2 regions of the Brachybacterium sp. GU-2 genome follow, and region 1 is predicted to be linked to the other one. Evidence: predicted binding sites of a transcription regulator. Region 1 holds the regulator's gene; the other holds the start of a gene.
What was found. The regulator HrcA, encoded in region 1, represses chaperone genes, less so after heat shock. The targets are predictions, from matches to a motif close to TTNGCACTCGNNNNNNNCGAGTGCNAA.

Region 1 (10,065 bases):
GAGGCCGACGACGAGGAGGAGGACCGCCATGATGCTCAGTAGGATCGCCGACGCGATGTTCTGGATCGGCCGCTACGTGGAGCGGGCCGACCAGACCGCGCGCATCCTCGGCGTGTCGCTCCAGTCGATCACCGAGGACGCCTCCCTCGACCCCGTCGACTCCTGCGCGGGCGTGTACGGGATCTTCGGCGTCACCGACGTGCCGGCCGAGGACCTGACGGTGCAGCGGGTGCTGGAGCGCCTGGTCACCGACCGGGCGAACCCCTCCTCCGTCGCCGGCGCCCTCCAGGCCGCGCGGGAGAACGCCCGCGGCGTGCGCGAGGCGCTGTCCACGGAGGTGTGGGAGTCGCTGAACACCGCCACCCTCGGCATGCCGCGCGGCGTGCGGCCCTCCCGCATGCACGGCGCCTTCCAGTTCGCCAAGGACCGCTGCGCCATGGTCAACGGCCTGCTGGACGCGTCGATGACCCGTGATGAGGCGTGGCTGTTCCTGCGCGTGGGCCAGCTGCTGGAGCGGGTCGACATGCTCGCCCGCAACCTCCAGGCCCACGACCTCTCCGACACCTCCGACGCGGCGACCGTGCTGCTGCTGCGCTCCTGCAGCGCGCACGAGGCGTACATCCGCTCCTATCGCGGCCGCGTGCGCGTCTCCGGAGCGATCGAGTTCCTGCTGCTGGACTCGATCTTCCCGCGCTCGGCCGCGTACTGCCTCAGCGAGATCGACGAGGCGCTCGAGACCCTCGCCAAGCTCCACGGCAACAGCTTCGACCGCCTCGGCACCGCCGAGCCGGGCCGCAGGATCGTCGGCCGCGCGCTCGCGAGCCTGCGCTTCCGCCAGCCCGAGGACATCACCGAGGACTTCGAGGACGAGATGGAGCAGCTCCAGCGCGTCACCGGCGCCGTCACGAGATCGCTGGGCACCACCTATTTCCACCCCGCCGCCTGAGCCCGCCGCGGACCGGGCGGCGCCTGGTCGGCGCGGGGTAGGCCGACGGGCGATGAACTCCCCGGCCCGCTGCCCTCCTCCGGGACGGGGCCCGGCCGGGCGATCCCATCGGCCCCGCTGTGACGTCGGCCCGTCGGCCGTTCCCGGGACGCTGCGGCGCGCGCAGCACGTGAGACCATGGACCGATGCCCGGCGCATGCGCGCCCGGCACACCATCGACGAGAGGACGAATGCCGGTGACCCCGAGGATCGCTGCCGATGAGGCACGGGACATCGCTCCCGCGTCGACGCCCCAGGAGCGGCTCCGCAACTTCTGCATCATCGCCCACATCGACCACGGCAAGTCGACGCTGGCCGACCGGATGCTGCAGATCACCGGGATCGTCGAGGAGCGCGCCATGCGCGCCCAGTACCTCGACCGGATGGACATCGAGCGCGAGCGCGGCATCACCGTGAAGAGCCAGGCCGTGCGCATGCCCTGGCAGGTCGAGGGCGTCAACTACGCCCTGAACATGATCGACACCCCCGGGCACGTGGACTTCACCTACGAGGTCTCCCGCTCCCTCGCCGCCTGCGAGGGGGCGATCCTGCTGGTCGACGCCGCGCAGGGCATCGAGGCGCAGACGCTCGCGAACCTGTACCTCGCGATGGAGCACGACCTCACCATCATCCCGGTGCTGAACAAGATCGACCTGCCCGGCGCCGAGCCCGAGAAGTACGCGGCCGAGATCGGCCAGCTCGTCGGCGTGGACCCCGAGGACGTGCTGCGCGTGTCCGGGAAGACCGGCGTGGGCGTGCCCGAGCTGCTCGACCACGTGGTGCGCACCCTCCCCGCCCCCGAGGGACAGGTCGACGCCCCCTGCCGCGCGATGATCTTCGACTCCGTCTACGACACCTACCGCGGCGTGGTCACCTACGTGCGCGTCGTCGACGGGTTCCTCAAGGCCCGCGACCGGATCGACATGATGTCCACCGGCGCCCACCACGAGCTGCTCGAGATCGGCGTGAGCTCCCCGGAGCCGCACCCCACCCAGGGCATCGGCCCGGGCGAGGTCGGCTACCTCATCACCGGCGTGAAGGACGTGCGCCAGTCCAAGGTGGGCGACACGATCACCACCTCGGTGCGCGGCGCGACCGAGCCGCTGGCCGGCTACTCGGACCCGAAGCCCATGGTCTACTCGGGCCTGTTCCCGATCGACGGCTCCGACTATCCCGTGCTGCGCGATGCGCTGGACAAGCTCAAGCTCAACGACGCCGCGCTCGTCTACGAGCCGGAGACCTCCACCGCCCTCGGCTTCGGCTTCCGCGTCGGCTTCCTGGGCCTGCTGCACCTGGAGATCATCCGCGAGCGGCTCGAGCGCGAGTTCGACCTCGACCTCATCTCCACCGCCCCCTCCGTGGTCTACCAGGTCGTGATGGAGGACGGCACCGAGATCGAGGTGCTGAACCCCTCCGACTTCCCCGAGGGGAAGGTGAACCAGATCAGCGAGCCCGTCGCCTCGGCGACGATCCTCGTGCCCAGCGAGTTCATCGGCGTGGTGATGGAGCTGTGCCAGTCCAAGCGCGGCACCCTCGGCGGCATGGACTACCTCAGCGAGGACCGTGTCGAGCTGCGCTACACCCTGCCGCTGGCGGAGATCGTCTTCGACTTCTTCGACCAGCTGAAGTCCAAGACCCGCGGCTACGCCTCGCTGGACTACGACGTCTCCGGCGAGCAGACTGCGGACCTGGTCAAGGTCGACATCCTCCTGCAGGGCGAGCCGGTCGACGCGTTCAGCGCGATCGTGCACCGCGACAAGGCCTACTCCTACGGCGTGGAGATGTCCGGCAAGCTCAAGAAGCTCATCCCGCGCCAGCAGTTCGAGGTCCCGATCCAGGCCGCGATCGGCTCGCGCATCATCGCCCGCGAGAACATCCGCGCCATGCGCAAGGACGTGCTGTCCAAGTGCTACGGAGGCGACATCTCCCGCAAGCGCAAGCTGCTGGAGAAGCAGAAGGAGGGCAAGAAGCGCATGAAGAACATCGGCTCCGTCGAGGTGCCGCAGGAAGCCTTCATCGCCGCGCTCTCCTCCGACGCCGCCGAGCCCTCGAAGGACGAGAAGAAGAAGAAGTGAGCACCGCGCCCGGCCCGCTGCCCGAGACCGCCCCGCGCCGCCTCGACCCGCTCGAGGTCACGTTCGAACCCGGCGGCGGCCGGCTCGGCGCGGTGTGCTCGGTCGCCCAGCTCTTCGAGGTGCGCGAGCGCTCCCTCATGAGCGGGATCGACAAGCGACCGGCCGACGGGCCCGTCACGCTGCTCACCCACGGCGTGCTCGGCGACGTGCAGGGCGACCGTGAGCACCACGGCGGGATCTTCAAGGCCGTCTACGCCTACTCCCGGGAGGTGCGCGAGGCCTACGCCGCCGCGCTCGGCCACGAGCTGCCCGACGGGTTCTTCGGCGAGAACCTCGCCACCGTCGGCCAGGACACCGACCATGCGGTGATCGGCGAGCGCTGGCGGATCGGCGGCGCCGAGCTCGAGGCGACCTGCCCCCGCAACCCCTGCGGCACCTTCGCCGCCTGGATGGGGGACCGCCGCTGGGGACGCGCCTTCACCGACCAGGGCCGCGCCGGCGCCTACTTCCGCGTGCTCGTCGAGGGCGAGGTGCGCGCCGGCGACGCGATCGAGGTGCTCGAGCGGCCGGACCACGGCGTGACCATCGTCGACGCCTTCCGGGGACTGGACGCCGCGCAGGCCCGCGCCCTGCTCGACTGGGCGGAGGCGAGCGGCACCGTGCTGTACGAGACACTCGTCGGGGCCGCGCAGAAGACGCTCGCCCGGGCGGGGGAGCGCGAGGACTTCCCGGAGCGGCTGCGCTCCACCGGACGGGGCCTCGGTCTCGGTCTCGGGCTGTGACGGTCGTGAAGGACCTCTCCGCCTACATCCACGTCCCGTTCTGCGCCGTGCGCTGCGGGTACTGCGACTTCAACACCTACACGAACGCCGAGCTGGGCGGCGGCGGCTCCCAGGCCGAGTACGCGGACAACGCGATGGCCGAGATGGACCTGACCCTCGCCGCGGACCGCGCGGCGGGGTACGAGTACGAGGAGATCTCCACCGTCTTCTTCGGCGGCGGCACCCCCACCCTGTTGCCCGCCGACGACCTGGTGCGGATGCTCGACCATCTTCGCTCGCTGATCCCGCTCGCGGACGGCGCCGAGGTCACCACCGAGGCGAATCCCGACTCGGTCACCCGCGCCTCGCTCTCGCGCCTGGCCGACGGCGGGGTCACCCGCGTCTCGATCGGCATGCAGTCCGCGATCCCGTCGGTGCTCGCGACCCTGGACCGCACCCATGACCCCGAGCGGGTGCCGCAGGTGGTCCAGTGGGCGAAGGACGCCGGGCTGCAGGTGAGCCTGGACCTCATCTACGGCACGCCGGGGGAGACCGTCGCCGACGTCGAGGCCTCCGTGCGCGCGGCCCTGGCCTGCGAGGTCGACCACCTCTCCGCCTACTCGCTGATCATCGAGGGCAACACCGCCATGGCCCGGCAGCTGCGACGCGGCGAGATCGAGGCGCCCGACCCCGACGACATGGCCGACAAGTACGAGCTCGTCGACGACCTCACGCGCGAGGCGGGCCTGACCTGGTACGAGGTCTCCAACTTCGCCCGCACCCCCGAGCACCGCTCCCGCCACAACCTCGCCTACTGGAAGGGCGGGGACTGGTGGGGGATCGGACCCGGCGCCCACCGCCACCGCGACGGCCTGCGCTCCTGGAACGTGAAGCATCCCAGCCGCTACGCGCGCATGCTCGCCTCCGGCGAACTGCCCGTCGCGGACAGCGAGCAGGTCGCCGCCGAGGACCGGCTCGTCGAGCGCATCATGCTCGAGCTGCGGATCGCCGACGGCCTCGCCGTCGACGTCGTGCCTGAGCAGAACCGCTCGATGCTCGAGGTGCACCGCGATCGGGGCCACCTCGATCCCGACGCCCTCGCCGCAGGCCGCGCGGTCCTTACCAGGGAGGGGCGTCTGCTCGCTGACGCGGTGATCCGCGACCTCGTGCCCTGAGACCCGTCGGCCGCGGAACGATCTCGACGACCGAGCCCGTCGAGCCCGAGGCGCCTCCTGCTCGCCGCCCCGGCAGCCGCGCGCTCTCGACGATCCAGTCGATCCACCGGTCCGACGGATCACCGAGGTGCACACTGTCCGCATGACGCCACCGACAGGACCCCGGCCGACGACGATCGACGAGTACCTAGGCGCCCTCGGGGACCCGGCCCGCACCCGGCTCGCCGAGCTGCGGAACCTGGTGCGCGAGGAGCTGCCCGAGGCGACCGAGGCGATCAAATGGGGCAGCCCCGCCTTCGTCCACCCCCGCGGCACGATCCTGCTCGTCATCAGCGCCCACAAGGCGCACGCGAACTTCACCGTCACCCCGAGCGCGAAGGAGGCCTTCGCCGACGAGCTCGAGGCGCTGGAGACCGGCAAGGGCAGCGTGAAGCTCCCCTACGACACGCCGATGCCGGAGGACCTGCTGCGGCGCATGGCGCGCCGCCGCCTCGCCGAGTTCGAGCAGGACGGCGTGAACTGGATGTGACGGGCCGCGGCGCCGTGCGGCAGGACCCTGCGCGCGGTGTCGAGTCCTGGCCCACGGCGTCCGGCCCGGGCGCGCGGCATCCGGCCCGGGCGCGCGGCATCGGCCGCCCGCGCCCCGACATGCAGGAGCCCCCGGGAGCGACTCCCGGGGGCTCTTGCATCCGGCCGTCGGCCGTGACTCAGCTGATGCGGATGCGGATCACTTCACGAGGCGGATGTTGACGGGGTAGTTCCACCACTCGCCCTGGTAGGCCTTCACCGCGCCGATGATGGCGAAGACGACGTGGACCAGCGCCGGGACGCCGATGAGGGCGAAGAGCACCGAGCCGAAGCCGAAGGTGATGACCGTGATGATCGTGAAGACGATGGCGAGCGCGATCTCCACGATCAGGGTCGCGATCGCCGCGTTCAGCGCCTCCGCCGCGTTGTAGCGGACGAAGCGGTTGCGGTCCTTGTAGACCAGGAAGATGATCAGCGGGCCGAGCCAGCCGAGGAAGCCGGCGCCGATCACGTAGCCGACGATCGCCGAGAGCTGCGCGAGCATCGCCCAGAGCTTCGTGTCGGACTCGGTGGTGGGCTGGCCGATCAGCGGGCCGTCGAAGACGCCCTTGACGTGGGCGGGGGCCTGGTCGGGGTTCATGGTTCCTCCGGCTGAGGTCTGTCCGTGGGCGGCGTAGGGAGCGTGCTGCTGGGCATGCGGAGCCTGCTGCTGCCCGTACGGCTGCTGGGCGTGGGCCGGCTGCGCGGAGGGCTGGGACGGCGAGGGCGCCCCGTAGGGGGAGGCCGGCGCCGCGGCCGGAGCGGCCGAGCTCGCGGACTGCCCGTAGGGATCCGCCTGCTGAGCGGAGCCCTGCTGTGCGTAGGGGTCCTGCTGCGCGAAGGGATCATGCTGCGCGGCGGGGGCCGGCTGCGCGCTGGGAGCGGACTGCGCGAACGGATCGTAGGGATGCTCTGCCGGGTCCGAGGTCGCGCTGCCCTGCTCCTGCGGCGCGGGGGCGGCAGGGGCGTCGATGTCGAGGTGGTCCGAGGCCGGGCGCGCGGCAGGCTGCTCGGGCAGCGAGTCGGAGGCGGGGGTGCCGGGCTCGGTGCCGTACGGGTCGTGCGGATGCGGAGTCTGGCTCATGGGATCCTTCTTCGTCTCGGTCGGCGCGGGGGCCGTCGTCTCGGGTGACGGGTTCACCCTAACGAGCCGGAGACCCCACGGTCAGCGCGGCGGTCCGCCGCATCCGCTGGGGGATATCCCCCTGGTGGGCTCCCGAGAGTCGCCGCTCACCGCGCCGAGAGGCGCATCGACTGCTCGCCTCCCCGTCCCGTGCCGCGGCCAGGTCAGCCCTGGTCGACGGTGACGAAGTCGATGAGCTCCTCGATGCGCCCCGAGAGCGTCGGCTCGACGTCGGCGTAGGAGCGGACCGTGGAGAGGATCCGCTTCCAGCCCAGGCCGATGTCGGCCTTGTCCTCGTGGGGCCAGCCGAGCGCGGCGAGGGAGCCGACCTTGATGTCCGTCCCCCTGGGGATGTGCGGCCACTCCTTCAGCCCCACGCGCGCGGGCTTCACGGCCTGCCACACGTCGACGTACGGGTGGCCGAGCACGGTGACGTTCCCGCGGGCGCCCGGCAGGGCCATCACCTCGGCTGCGATGCGGGACTCCTTCGACCCCTTCACCAGGTGGTCCACCAGGATCCCGAGCCGGCGGCCGGGGGAGGGGCCGAACTCGCGCACGCGCTCTGCGAGGTCGTCGGCGCCCTCGAGCTGCTCGACGACGATGCCCTCGATCCGCAGGTCGTGGCCCCACACCTTCTGCACCAGCTCCGCGTCATGGGTGCCCTCGACCCAGATCCGCGACGCACGTGCGGTGCGCGCCTTCGCCCCCTCGACGTACACCGAGCCGGAGGCGGAGCGCTTGCGGACGGGCGCCTTCTGCGCCGCCTGCGGGCGGGTGAGGACGACGGGCTGCCCGTCGATCATGAAGCCCGGCCCGAGCGGGAAGGTGCGGCGTCGGCCGCGGCCGTCCTCCAGCTCGACGATCAGCTCTCCGGCCGTCTTCTCCACGCGCGTGATCGCGCCGGTGAAGCCGGTCGAGGCCTCCTCGACGACGAGGTCGCGCTGCGCGGGGACCTCGCGGCCGACCGGGCGGCGGCGGTGATGGGCGGGGGGACCGGAGGAGAGCACATCGGCGCCGTACCGGTCGGGGAAGCGAGCAGGCGGGGTGGACACGGCGGACACTGTAGCCCCGTGGCGAACGCCTCCCTGCGAAGCACGCCGCGGACGCGTACGATTGGCACTTGGCATGGGAGAGTGCCAATGTCCAGGGAGACCCGGGCGCCGGGACGCCCCGGTGCCGGACCGCGCGGCAGGAGGTGCACGACATGGACGACCGCAAGCTCCAGATCCTCGGCGCCATCGTCGAGGACTACGTCTCCACGCGCGAGCCCGTCGGCTCGAAGTCGCTGCTGGAGCGGCACGAGCTCGGCGTCTCCGCGGCGACCGTCCGCAACGACATGTCCGTCCTCGAGGAGGAGGGGCTGATCCACCAGCCCCACACCTCCGCCGGCCGCGTCCCCACCGACAAGGGATATCGCGCCTTCGTCGACCACGTCGCGATGGTCAAGCCCCTCTCCGCCGCCGAGAAGCGGGCGATCCGCACCCTGCTCGAGGACGCGGGGGACGTCGAGGAGCTCCTGGCCCGCACCGTGCGCCTCCTCGCCCAGCTCACCCAGCAGGTCGCGATGGTGCAGTACCCGGCCCGCCGCCAGGCCCGCATCCGCCACGTCGAGCTCGTGAAGGTCGCGGACTCGCTGCTGCTGGTCGTGCTGATCACCGAGTCGGGGAGGGTGGACCAGCGCACCGTCCCCGTCATCGCCGGCCGACCCGCCGAGTACTACGCGGCGCTGCGCGACCAGCTCAACCGCGCCGTCGCCGGCCGGGAGGTCACCGACCTCGCAGGGCCGCTGACGGACTACCTCGAGTCCCTGCCCGTCCCCGAGCGGCCCGCCGCCGCGGAGGTGGCCGAGGCGCTCACCGCGCTGGCCGCGACCCGCGCCGAGGACCGCATCATGATGGCGGGCACCGCGAACATCGCCCGCTCCGCCGAGGACTTCGCCCGCGACGTCGAGCCGCTGCTGGACGTCCTCGAGGAGCAGCTGGTGCTGCTGCGCCTGTTCACCGAGATGCACGTCTCGCCGGGGGACGTGCAGGTGCGGATCGGCTCCGAGCTCCACGACCGGGCGCTGCACCAGGCCGCGCTCGTCGGCGCGGGCTACGACGCCGGCTCCCACCTCGCGATCCTCGGCCCCAGCCGCATGGACTACGCCGCCGGGATCTCGACCGTCCAGGCGATCGCCCGCTACGTCTCCCGATTCCTCGAATGACCGCGCCGGCGGGCCTGCGCGCCCGTCGCCGGCCGTCACCGACCTCCGACCCCTGTGAAGGACCCACGCCTGTGAACGACGACTACTACGAGCTGCTCGGCGTCTCCCGCGACGCCTCGACCGAAGAGATCAAGAAGGCGTACCGCAAGCTCGCCCGCACCCTCCACCCGGACGTCAACCCGGACCCGGAGGCGGCGGAGAAGTTCAAGAAGGTCTCCCAGGCGTACGAGACCCTCTCCCATGCGGACAAGCGCCGCCAGTACGACATGGGCGGCGGCCCGGGCATGGGCGGCTTCCCCGGCGGCGGCGCCGGATTCGACTTCAACGACATCTTCGACATGTTCGCTGGAGCCTCCGGGATGCGCGGGCGCAACCAGGGCCCCGTCCCGCGGCAGCGCCGCGGCGGCGACGTGCTGCGCCGGGTGAAGATCGAGCTGCGCGACGTCGTCTTCGGCACCGAGCAGGACGTCACCTTCCGCACCGCCGTGCTGTGCGAGCGCTGCTCCGGCTCCTGCGCCGAGCCGGGCACCAGCCCCACCCGCTGCACCGCCTGCAACGGCTCCGGCCACGTCCAGCGCGTCCAGCAGTCGCTGCTGGGCCAGATGGTCACCATGGCACCCTGCCCCACCTGCGAGGGCCACGGCGACGTGATCGAGAGCCCCTGCACCGGCTGCTCCGGCCACGGCCGCACCGCCACCGAGCGCACCGTCACCGTGCGCATCCCCTCCGGCGTCGAGAACGGCACCCGCATCCAGCTGCGCGGCGAGGGCGAGACCGGCGAGGCCGGCGGCCCCTCCGGCGACCTCTTCGTGGAGCTGTCCGTCAAGGACCACGAGATGTTCGACCGCTCCGGCGACGACCTCGTCACCACAGTCTCCGTGCCGATGACGACCGCCGCGCTGGGCGCGACGATCCCGCTGGAGACCTTCGACGGGGAGCAGGAGCTCGACATTCGCCCCGGCGCCCAGCCCGGCGAGGAGATCGTCCTCAAGGGCTTCGGCGTCACCCCGCTGCGCCGCGAGCGCCGCGGCGACATCCGCGTGGTGCTCGACGTGGACGTGCCCACCGCGCTCACCGACGAGGAGCGCGAGCTGCTCGAGCGCTTCGCCGCCCTCCGCGGCGACGAGGCCACCCGTCCCAAGAACCACGGCGGCCCGTTCGCGAAGCTCCGCG
Region 2 (10,065 bases), 1.3 Mb from region 1:
CGCCAGCAGGGTGAACGAGCTGGCGCCGGTGAACATGCGCTGGGAGGCGACAAACACGGCCTGCTCGGTGCCGACCACGGCGGCGAGCGCCACGATCGAGGGGAGGCCGATCGCGATCGCGATCGGGGCGCCGACGCCGATGAGCACGACGACTCCGGCGATGAGGATGACTCCGGCGAGAGTTGCGGGATCCACGGCTCAGGCCTCCTTCTGCTCGGTCGGGCTGGTCGGAGAGGCCGAGGTCGGCCCGTCGGCCGACGAGCGCCCGTCCTCGGGCGCGCCCTCCGCGTCGGCGCCCGCCGACTGGAGAGCGGCCTCGGTCTGGGCGTCGTCGCCGGCGAGCATGTCGTCGCCGCGCGCGGCGCGCACGAGGTCCTCGAGGGCGAACAGGGCGATGAGCACGCCCGCGATCGGCAGGGCCAGGTACATCTGCCCCACGGTCACCGGCAGGCCCGGGATCGCCTGGTCGAAGGAGATCGACATGCCGCGGATCCCGCCCCAGACCAGACCCAGCAGCGCGAAGGCGAGGACCGAGAGCTCGACGAGCACGGACGTGACGCGCTGCGCGGGACGGGGCATCAGGCGGGCGAAGAAGTCCACCGCCACATGGCCCCGCTCCCCGAACACCATCGCGACGGAGAACAGCACCAGCCAGATGAACAGGTACTGCGAGACGGTGGTGGTCCAGCCGCTGGGCGCCTGCAGCACCTGTCGGGTGAACACCTGCCAGATCACCACGAGCACCAGCACCACGAACAGCGCGATGCTGATCCAGGTCAGGCCCTGGACGAGCCTCCTGCGCGGCGCGCTCATCGCTCCACCCCCATCTCGTCGGCGAGCGCGCGCACGCGCTCGTACAGGTCCTCGTCCTCGGGGCTGTCGAGGAAGGAGCGCCCCACCTCCTCGATCGCCGGGGTGAAAGCCTCGGGATCGGGCTCGGTGATCTCGACGCCGGCCTCCTCCATCGCCTGGATGCTGGCCTCGGTCTCCTGCGCCCACAGCGTCACGAACTCTTCCTGCGCGGCGGCGAAGGACTCGGTGAACGCGGCTTGATCCGCCTCGTCCATCTCCTCGATCCGGTCCACGTTGGCCATGACGTAGTCCAGACCGACGAGGTGGTTGGTGAGGGTGAAGTGCGGGGCGATCTCGTAGTGGCGCTGGGTCACGTAGCTGACCTCGTTGTTCTCGGCGCCGTTGAGCACGCCGGCCTGCAGGGCGGTGTACACCTCGCCGTAGGCCATCGGGGTCGGCGAGGCGCCGAGCGCACGGATCAGCGCCATGAACACGTCGGACTCCTGGACGCGGATCTTGAGCCCGGCAAGGTCGTCGGGGCCCTCGATCGGGCCGCGGTCGGTGTAGACGTGGCGGGAGCCCTGGGTGAAGCCGCCGAGCACGCGCAGGCGGCGCTCGTCCTCGAGGGAGGAGAACAGCTCGCCGACGATCGAGTCGTCCTTCAGCACGGCGGTCTGGTGCTCGATGTCCATGAAGGCGCCGGGCAGGTTCAGAGGCCGGAACGCCATGGAGAGGTTCTCGACCTGCGGCGCGGAGATCACGGCCATGTCGACGCTGCCGTCGGAGACGAGCTGGACCACCTCCTGCTGCGCGCCGAGCGCCTCGTTGGCGTAGACGCGGGCTCCCCAGCGGCCCTCGGTCGCCTCGGCGAGCTTCTCGCCGAAGGCCGTCAGCGCGAGATAGCTGGGGTGCGTCTCGGTCTGGTTCAGGGAGATCGTCAGGATGTTCTCGACGTCGGTGGCGGCGCCGGCGTCGTCCGGTGCGCAGCCGCCGAGCGCGAGCGCTCCGGCGCCCAGCAGCGGGATCCCTGTCAGCAGTGTGCGCCGCGCCGGCTGTGGCGTCGGCGGTATCGGGGTCGTCCTCGACCTCATGCGTTCCTCCTCCTCAAGGCGTCGAGGAGTCGCATCACGGCGTCCTCGACGGGGTACGCCGCCCATCCTGACCGCGAACGCGGCGGACCGCCGGTTCTTGCCGGAGGTTTCCCGGAGGTCAGCGGGCGGTGAGCACCTCGCGGATCGCGGCGAGGGTGGCGGGGATGCCCTCCCGTGCCGCCGCATGGTGGACCCGGATCTCCTCCTCCGCCCGCTCGCCGTAGCGGTCGACGAACACCTTCTCCAGGTGCTCGGTGGTGCGGGTGTACTCCGTCAGCTCGGTCCCTCCGCCGTCCGCCGGCCGCATCCGGTAGCCCCATTCGGCCCGTCCCGGGCCGACGGACCAGGCGAAGTGCTCCCCGGGGACGTCCGCGATCACATCGGAGACGGGCTCCCACTCCCGCCCCGGGGTGCGGTTGTGGCCGATGAACCGGGCGCCGACGCCGCGCCGCTCGTTCGTGCACAGACCGGACTCGTCCTCCGGCGCTCCGGTGGAGACGATCAGTGGACCTCGCTGAGACGTACCCGGACGGTCCGCAGGTCCGCGTCGTCGACGAGCACCCTGCGCTCGAAGTCGGTCCCCTGTATCGACCCCTCACGACCTGCACTCAGGGACCGGTATGCGTCGACTTCTCCGACGATCCGGCGATGTTGCACTCCCGCGCACGACGTGATTGGCGCAGTCTCTGCATCTGAGTATCCGACACGTTGATCTTGTCCGGATACCCAGGGACCCAATCAGGGACGTCGATCTCCACGCCCTTGCCGCTGTCCCAGTTGTACCGATCACGGACGTTGAGCGCCGTGTCGGCCTCGTAGGTCCACTTCCCGCCCGGCTCCGCCGGCGGATACGCCGGGACGGTGCCGGTCTGGTCGTAGTCGAAGGATCCCGTGGCGTCGAAGTACTTCTCGCTCTCCTTGGACGAGGCCTCTCCGCCCTCCCAGTCCGTGCTCACCGAGAAGGTGACGGGTCCCGTGGCACCGCTCTTCTTTGCCTGGGAGATCGCCTCCTGGCCGATGTCGCTGCGCTGCTCGTCCACTGCTGTGGAGAACGCCGGGACCTCCTCGATCATGTCATCGACATCGATCGACTTGTCCTCACCGGTGTTGTCCAGGCAGTGCGGCAGGTTGTCCGATGTGACGCCCTGCCCGGTAAACCGGCCACCGAGCACCATGTCCTTGGCGAGGCCGAGGTTCTCGCGGTCCTCGTCGGTGGGCTCCCGTGAATTCCACTCGCCCGAGCCCGAATCCGCTGGTCTCCAGGCAGGAGGTTCGGGCGTGTCCGCACTGGTTCCCGGCACCCCGGGCCCAGGCCGTCCCCGAGTACAGCTTCGGACCGTCGATCGCCCCATCGGTATCCGGCGGCTGTGGATCAGTCCCGTCGCCACGATCGGCCTTGGCCGTCACCGGAGCATCCGCTGCATCCCGCGCATGGTGGTCCTCCTGGGCGGCGGGGTCGGCGTCCCCACCACCGTTCGCGCCGGGGCTTCGCCGATCTTGCGCGTCGGACGCCTGGTCCTGTTCGTCAGCATGCGCTCTGATCTCGTCCTCGGAGAGGTGCAGACGGTCGATCAGCTGCCTCCACCCGTTGGTGACGGAATCCAAGAACTCCTGGCGGAACCGATCAGCGTCAGGCCCCTCCCAGGCCGCGGACAGCACTGCGGTGGTCGCCTCGTCGAGCAGCTCCGACGTGCGTCCCGAGCTCTCCCAGCCGCTGCGCGAAGTCCGGCAGCCGGCCGGTGTCTGCTCCGTGGAACATGGTTCCCCTCCGTGTGACGTTGATGTCTCCCCCGCACCCGACCATAGGCGCCGGTGCCCGCCGCGACCATGGGGAGTACTGCCCATTCCCGCCTCCACGGACAGAGACGAGCCCCGACCCTCGTCAGAGGATCGGGGCTCGTCGAGCGCTCGGGTGGAGCGGCAGGTGATCAGCCGTGAGGCTGGATCACATCATGCCGCCCATGCCCCCCATGCCGCCCATGTCGCCGCCGGCGGCCGGGGCCTCGGGCTCCGGCTTGTCGGCCACGACGGCCTCGGTGGTGAGGAACAGGCCCGCGATGGACGCGGCGTTCTGCAGCGCGGAGCGGGTCACCTTGACGGGGTCGATGATCCCGGCCGAGACCAGGTCCTCGTACTCGCCGGTGGCCGCGTTCAGGCCCTGGCCGACGGGAAGGTTCTTGACCTTCTCCGCCACGACGCCGCCCTCGAGACCGGCGTTGACCGCGATCTGCTTGAGCGGGGCCTCGATGGCGACCTTGACGATGTTGCCACCGGTGGCCTCGTCGCCCTCGAGGGCGAGCTTGCCGAAGGTGTCCGCACCGGCCTGCAGCAGCGCGACGCCACCACCGGCGACGACGCCCTCGTCCACGGCGGCCTTGGCGTTGCGCACGGCATCCTCGATGCGGTGCTTGCGCTCCTTGAGCTCGACCTCGGTCGCGGCGCCGGCCTTGATGACGGCGACGCCGCCGGCCAGCTTCGCGAGGCGCTCCTGGAGCTTCTCGCGGTCGTAGTCCGAGTCGGAGTTCTCGATCTCGGCGCGGATCTGGGAGACGCGGCCGGCGATGCGGTCGGCGTCGCCGGTGCCCTCGACGATGGTGGTCTCGTCCTTGGTGACGACGATCTTGCGCGCCTGGCCGAGCTGCTCGAGACCGGCGGTCTCCAGCTTGAGGCCGACCTCCTCGGCGATGACCTGGCCGCCGGTGAGGATCGCCATGTCCTCCAGCATCGCCTTGCGGCGGTCGCCGAAGCCGGGGGCCTTGACGGCCACGGACTTGAAGGAGCCCTTGAGCTTGTTCACCACGAGCACCGCGAGGGCCTCGCCCTCGACGTCCTCGGCGATGATCGCCAGCGGCTTGCCGGCCTGGATGACCTTCTCCAGCAGCGGCAGCAGGTCCTTGACGGAGGACACCTTGGAGGAGAGCAGGAGGATGTAGGGATCCTCGAGCACGGTCTCCTGGCGCTCGGCGTCGGTGACGAAGTACGGCGAGATGTAGCCCTTGTCGAAGCGCATGCCCTCGGTGAGCTCCAGCTCGAGGCCCATGGTGTTGGACTCCTCGACCGTGATCACGCCCTCCTTGCCGACCTTGTCGAGGGCCTCGGCGATGAGCTCGCCGATGGCCGGGTCGGCCGCGGAGATGGCGGCGGTGGAGGCGATCTGCTCCTTGGTCTCGATCTCCTTCGCCTGCTTGAGCAGGGTCTCGGAGACCGCGGCCACGGCCTGGTCGATGCCGCGCTTGAGCGCGATCGGGTTGGCGCCCGCGGCGACGTTGCGCAGGCCCTCCTTGACCAGGGCCTGGGCGAGGACGGTGGCGGTGGTGGTGCCGTCGCCGGCGATGTCGTCGGTCTTCTTGGCGACCTCCTTCACCAGCTCGGCGCCGATCTTCTCGTAGGGATCGTCGAGCTCGATCTCCTTGGCGATCGACACGCCGTCGTTGGTGATGGTGGGGGCGCCCCAGGACTTCTCGAGCACGACGTTGCGACCCTTGGGGCCGAGGGTGACCTTGACGGCGTCGGCGAGCTGGTTCATTCCCCGCTCGAGGCCGCGCCGGGCCTCCTCGTCGTAAGAGATGAGCTTGGCCATTGTGGAATCTCTCCCGTGTCTGTGATGTCCACCCGGCCCAGTGCCCGCGACGGACGGGAGCCGACTCCGTGTTCATGTCCCACGGCGCCGACGCCCTCACGGGGCCGGAATGTTCAGGTCCCGGTGCGCGGAGGCTGTCACTCCCGTGCACCGAGTGCCAGATCATCATAAGCACTCTGCCCCCGAGAGTGCTAACTCTCCGCGAGAAGCGGACACGGCCCCGTCGGCCGGGGCGGACGTCGCCCGGGGGCATCTCGCCGAACGGCGCCGACGGGCTCGCCGGACGGCGCCGATGGGCGCGCACCCCGTCCCGCCCCACGGCCCGCACACGAGGACGCGCCGCCCCTCCCGGAGGAGGAGCGGCGCGTCGCGGGGCCGCAGGGGCGTGCGGGGAGGGGTCAGCCCTCGCCCTCGCCGCCTTCGCCGCCGTCACCGGGCTCGGTGACCGCGACGAAGGTCAGGGGGGAGTCGTACTCGTCGCTCTGGCGCGCCTCGCCAACTCCAACCTGCTCGGCGAGCGCCTGGGCGGTGTCCGCATCGGCCTCGTCGCGGTAGAACACGACGGGCTCCTGCTGGGGGCTGTCGGCGGTGGCGACGCTGACGTCCTCCCAGCCCTCGCCCTGGAGCTCCTCCTGCCAGGTGCCGGCGAGGCCGTTGATGCTGCCGGCGTTGATCACCTGGACGGGCACGGAGAGGTCGGGCTCCGGGGCGGGCTCCTCCGAGGGGCTCTCCTCGGGGGCGGCCTCGCTCGAGGCGCTCTCCGACGCCGAGGCCGGGCCCTCGGCGCCGTCGTCGCCGCCGCCCATGCCGCCGATCACGAAGAGCAGCACCACCAGCAGCACCACGGCCGCGCCGATGATGATGATGTACAGCAGGTTCTCCCGCCAGAAGGGGAGCTCGGCGCGGTGGGCGCCGTGGAAGGTGACGGCGTCCGCCTCGTCGTCGAATCGGTCCGGCGGGTAGGGATACTGGGAATCAGCCACGGACCCATTTAACATGGTCGACCCGGATCGGGGGTGGAGCACACGCCCCGGAGACGGATGGCTCAGGCCACGCGATGGTCGCCGCCGAGGGAGGCACCGCCGTCCTCGTAGGTGCGTCGGGCGCGGAGCCTGTTGACGACGGCGGGGGCCGCGCGCAGCGCCGCCGGCTCGTCGAGCAGGGCGTTCAGCCGCACGTAGTAGGCGACCTTCGACAGGCCGATCTCCTCGCGGATCGCCCGCTCCTTCGCGCCGACGTAGCGGAAGGTGCGCCCCTCGAGCGCGAGGATCCGCCGGTCCCGCTCGGTGAGCGCCCCCTGCGGCCCCGGCAGCGCGACCTCGGACGGCACGCGCTCGGACGCCGTGCGCTCCGTCGACGTGCGCTCCGACGACGGGGTGTCGGAGGGGCGCGCGTCGGCGCGGGCGGGCTCGTCGGAGGCGGAGGGCATGGATCGAGGCTACGCACCCGCGCCCGCTCCCCCGCGCTGCCACGCCGCTGCCCCGCGCAGGTCGTGAGGGATGCCTCGCCGGGAGGGGCCGACGCGCCCCGACGGCGCCCCCGGCGGATGGTTGACTGCCTCCATGGCTGCTCCCCTGACCGAGATCATCGCCCCCGACTGGGCCGAGACCCTCCGCCCCGTCGAGGACCGTCTCCACGAGATCGGCGGCTTCCTGCGCGAGGAGGTCCGCGCGGGCCGCGGCTACCTGCCCACCGGCGAGGCGGTGCTGCGCGCCTTCACCCGGCCGATGTCCGAGGTGCGGGTGCTGATCGTCGGCCAGGACCCGTATCCCACGCCGGGGCACCCGATCGGTCTGTCCTTCGCGGTGGAGCGGCACGTGCGCCCGCTCCCCCGCTCCCTGACCAACATCTACAGGGAGCTCGAGAGCGATCTCGGCATCGTCCCCGCCGCGCACGGCGACCTCTCCTCCTGGCAGGACCAGGGGGTGCTGCTGCTGAACCGGGTCCTCACCGTCGCGCCCGGCGCCCCCGCCTCCCACCGACGTCGCGGCTGGGAGGAGATCACCGAGCACGCGATCCGCGCCCTGGTGGCCCGCGGCGGGCCGCTCGCGGCGATCCTCTGGGGCCGCGATGCGCAGTCGCTGATCCCGCTGCTGGGCGAGGTGCCGCATGTGGCGAGCCCGCACCCGAGCCCCCTGTCGGCCTCTCGCGGCTTCTTCGGCTCCCGTCCCTTCTCGCAGGTGAACGCGCTGCTCGAGGCGCAGGGCGCCGGCCCCGTGGACTGGCGGATCCGGGACTGAGGTCGGGCTGGGACCGGGCCCGGGCCGAGAGCGCGCAGATCCCGCCGCGGCGGCGGGCCCCGCAGCCCCGCGCCCGACAGGGCGGGAGGAGACCGCCCGGTCCGTCGCCCGCCGAGGGGTCCGCGCCGACGCGGCGGACACTATTGTGGTGTAAGCGCGTCCGCCGTCCCAGCCGCCGTGGAGGTCCCGATGCCCCTGAACCCCGCCCAGTTCTCCCCCCAGGGCCCGGGGGTCGACTACGACCCGCACTGGTACCGCAAGGCCGTGTTCTACGAGGTGCTGGTGCGCGCCTTCGCCGACGGCAACGGCGACGGGACCGGGGACTTCACCGGCCTCATCGAACGCCTGGACTACCTGCAATGGCTCGGCATCGACTGCCTGTGGCTGCCGCCCTTCTTCGCCTCCCCGCTGCGGGACGGCGGCTACGACATCTCCGACTACGAGCAGGTGCTGCCGGAGTTCGGCTCGATCACCGACTTCGAGCGACTGGTCTCCGAGGCGCACCGGCGCGGGATCCGCGTGATCATCGACCTGCCGATGAACCACACCTCCGACAAGCACCCCTGGTTCCTCGAGTCCCGCTCCGACCCCGAGGGCCCGTACGGGGACTTCTACGTCTGGTCCGACACGGACGAGAAGTACCAGGACGCGCGCATCATCTTCGTGGACACCGAGGAGAGCAACTGGTCCTTCGACCCGGTGCGCCGACAGTTCTTCTGGCACCGCTTCTTCTCCCACCAGCCGGACCTGAACTTCGAGAACCCCGCGGTGCGCGAGGCGATGTTCGAGGTGGTGCGCTTCTGGCTGGACAAGGGCATCGACGGGTTCCGCGCCGACGCGATCCCGTACCTCTTCGAGGAGGAGGGCACCGACGGGGAGAACCTGCCGGCCACCCACGAGTTCCTCGCCGAGCTGCGGGAGTTCGTGGACGAGAGCTGGCCGGGCCGCGTGATCATCGCCGAGGCGAACCAGTGGCCGGCCGACGTGGTGGAGTACTTCGGCACCCCCGAGCGGCCCGAGTGCCACATGTGCTTCCACTTCCCGGTGATGCCGCGGCTGTTCTACGCGCTGCGCGAGGGCAGCGCCCGCCACATCATCGACATCCTCGAGGACACCCCCGAGATCCCCGCCGGCGCCCAGTGGGGCACCTTCCTGCGCAACCACGACGAGCTGACCCTCGAGATGGTCTCCGGCGAGGACCGCTCGGCGATGCTCGGCTGGTACGCGCCCGATACGCGGATGCGCGCGAACGTCGGCATCCGTCGGCGCCTGGCGCCGCTGCTGGACAACTCCCGCTCCGAGCTCGAGCTGATCCACGCCCTGCTGCTGTCGCTGCCCGGCTCCCCGTTCCTCTACTACGGGGACGAGATCGCGATGGGCGACAACATCTGGCTCGAGGACCGCGACGCGGTGCGCACCCCGATGCAGTGGACCCCGGACCGCAACGCCGGGTTCAGCGAGATCACCGACCCGGGCAAGCTCTACCTGCCGGTGATCCAGTCGCTCGTCTACCACTACTCGACCACCAACGTCGAGGCGCACATGGCGCACTCCGGCTCCCTGCTGCACTTCGTGCGGTGGATGCTCGCGGTGCGCAAGGAGCACGACGCCTTCGGGCTCGGCGCGTACAGGAACATCCCGGCGGACTCCGAACGGGTGCTCGCCTTCACCCGCACCTACGACGGCGCCGAGCACGGCGAGGACGCGGAGGCGCACGCCGAGACGCTGCTGTGCGTGTTCAACCTGTCGTCCCAGCCGGTCACGGCGACGCTCGAGATGACCGGGATGGACCGGCGCACCGTCCGGGACCTCTTCGGCGGGCATGAGTTCCCGGCGGTGGACGAGGCCGGCACCCTCACCCTCACCCTCGGCGGGCACGGCGTCTACTGGCTGAAGGTGCGTCCGCTGGACGCCCACGGCGAGCCGACGACGACCACCACCGCGCTGCCGGTGATCACCGCGGGCTGACCGCGCCCGGCCCCCGCACGCGGGCCGACGGCACCCGCGCCCCTTCTGCCGCCTCCACGGCCGAGACCCCCGTCACATGCCGGCTCTGCGGCACCTCGAGGGGTCGGGTCTCGGAGTCGCCGCAGGTCAGAGTGCACCCCGGACCGTCCGACGAGCGGGCCGCGAGGCCCCGGTGACCTGCGGGTCACCGCTGCATGGGGCCGCCTCGCAGTGCCTCGGAGCGCGCCGATGTGCCATTCTCATGGATCGGCAGGCCGCCCCCGCGAGCCGCGAGCGCCCTGCCGTGACCCCGCAAGGAAGGGAGAGCACGGTGGCAGAGCACCGTTCGACGGCGGAGGAGGCGGCCGATCCGGGCACCAGTCCGGAACGCCTCCTCGAGCTCACCGAGAAGCAC

Region 2: a site for HrcA is predicted at 5,632-5,658, ahead of groL (chaperonin GroEL). Genes of this name have one in related genera too.

The regions. Positions count from the first base shown of each region.
Region 1 covers NZ_CP133037.2:196,815-206,879, forward strand. Annotated here, with positions in the region: gene RBL05_RS00925 (circularly permuted type 2 ATP-grasp protein) at 1-42, shown strand, start outside; gene RBL05_RS00930 (alpha-E domain-containing protein) at 29-946, shown strand; gene lepA (translation elongation factor 4) at 1,177-3,060, shown strand; gene RBL05_RS00940 (MOSC domain-containing protein) at 3,057-3,842, shown strand; gene hemW (radical SAM family heme chaperone HemW) at 3,839-4,996, shown strand; gene RBL05_RS00950 (iron chaperone) at 5,139-5,525, shown strand; gene RBL05_RS00955 (DUF4870 domain-containing protein) at 5,724-6,647, opposite strand; gene RBL05_RS00960 (DUF3097 domain-containing protein) at 6,851-7,747, opposite strand; gene hrcA (heat-inducible transcriptional repressor HrcA) at 7,891-8,892, shown strand; gene dnaJ (molecular chaperone DnaJ) at 8,964-10,065, shown strand, end outside.
Region 2 covers NZ_CP133037.2:1,492,626-1,502,690, forward strand. Annotated here, with positions in the region: gene RBL05_RS06860 (TRAP transporter large permease) at 1-195, opposite strand, end outside; gene RBL05_RS06865 (TRAP transporter small permease) at 199-813, opposite strand; gene RBL05_RS06870 (TRAP transporter substrate-binding protein) at 810-1,883, opposite strand; gene RBL05_RS06875 (hypothetical protein) at 2,002-2,262, opposite strand; gene RBL05_RS06880 (hypothetical protein) at 2,492-3,058, opposite strand; gene groL (chaperonin GroEL) at 3,829-5,463, opposite strand; gene RBL05_RS06890 (LytR C-terminal domain-containing protein) at 5,862-6,446, opposite strand; gene RBL05_RS06895 (DUF3263 domain-containing protein) at 6,509-6,892, opposite strand; gene RBL05_RS06900 (uracil-DNA glycosylase) at 7,026-7,703, shown strand; gene treS (maltose alpha-D-glucosyltransferase) at 7,893-9,671, shown strand; gene RBL05_RS06910 (hypothetical protein) at 9,982-10,065, shown strand, end outside.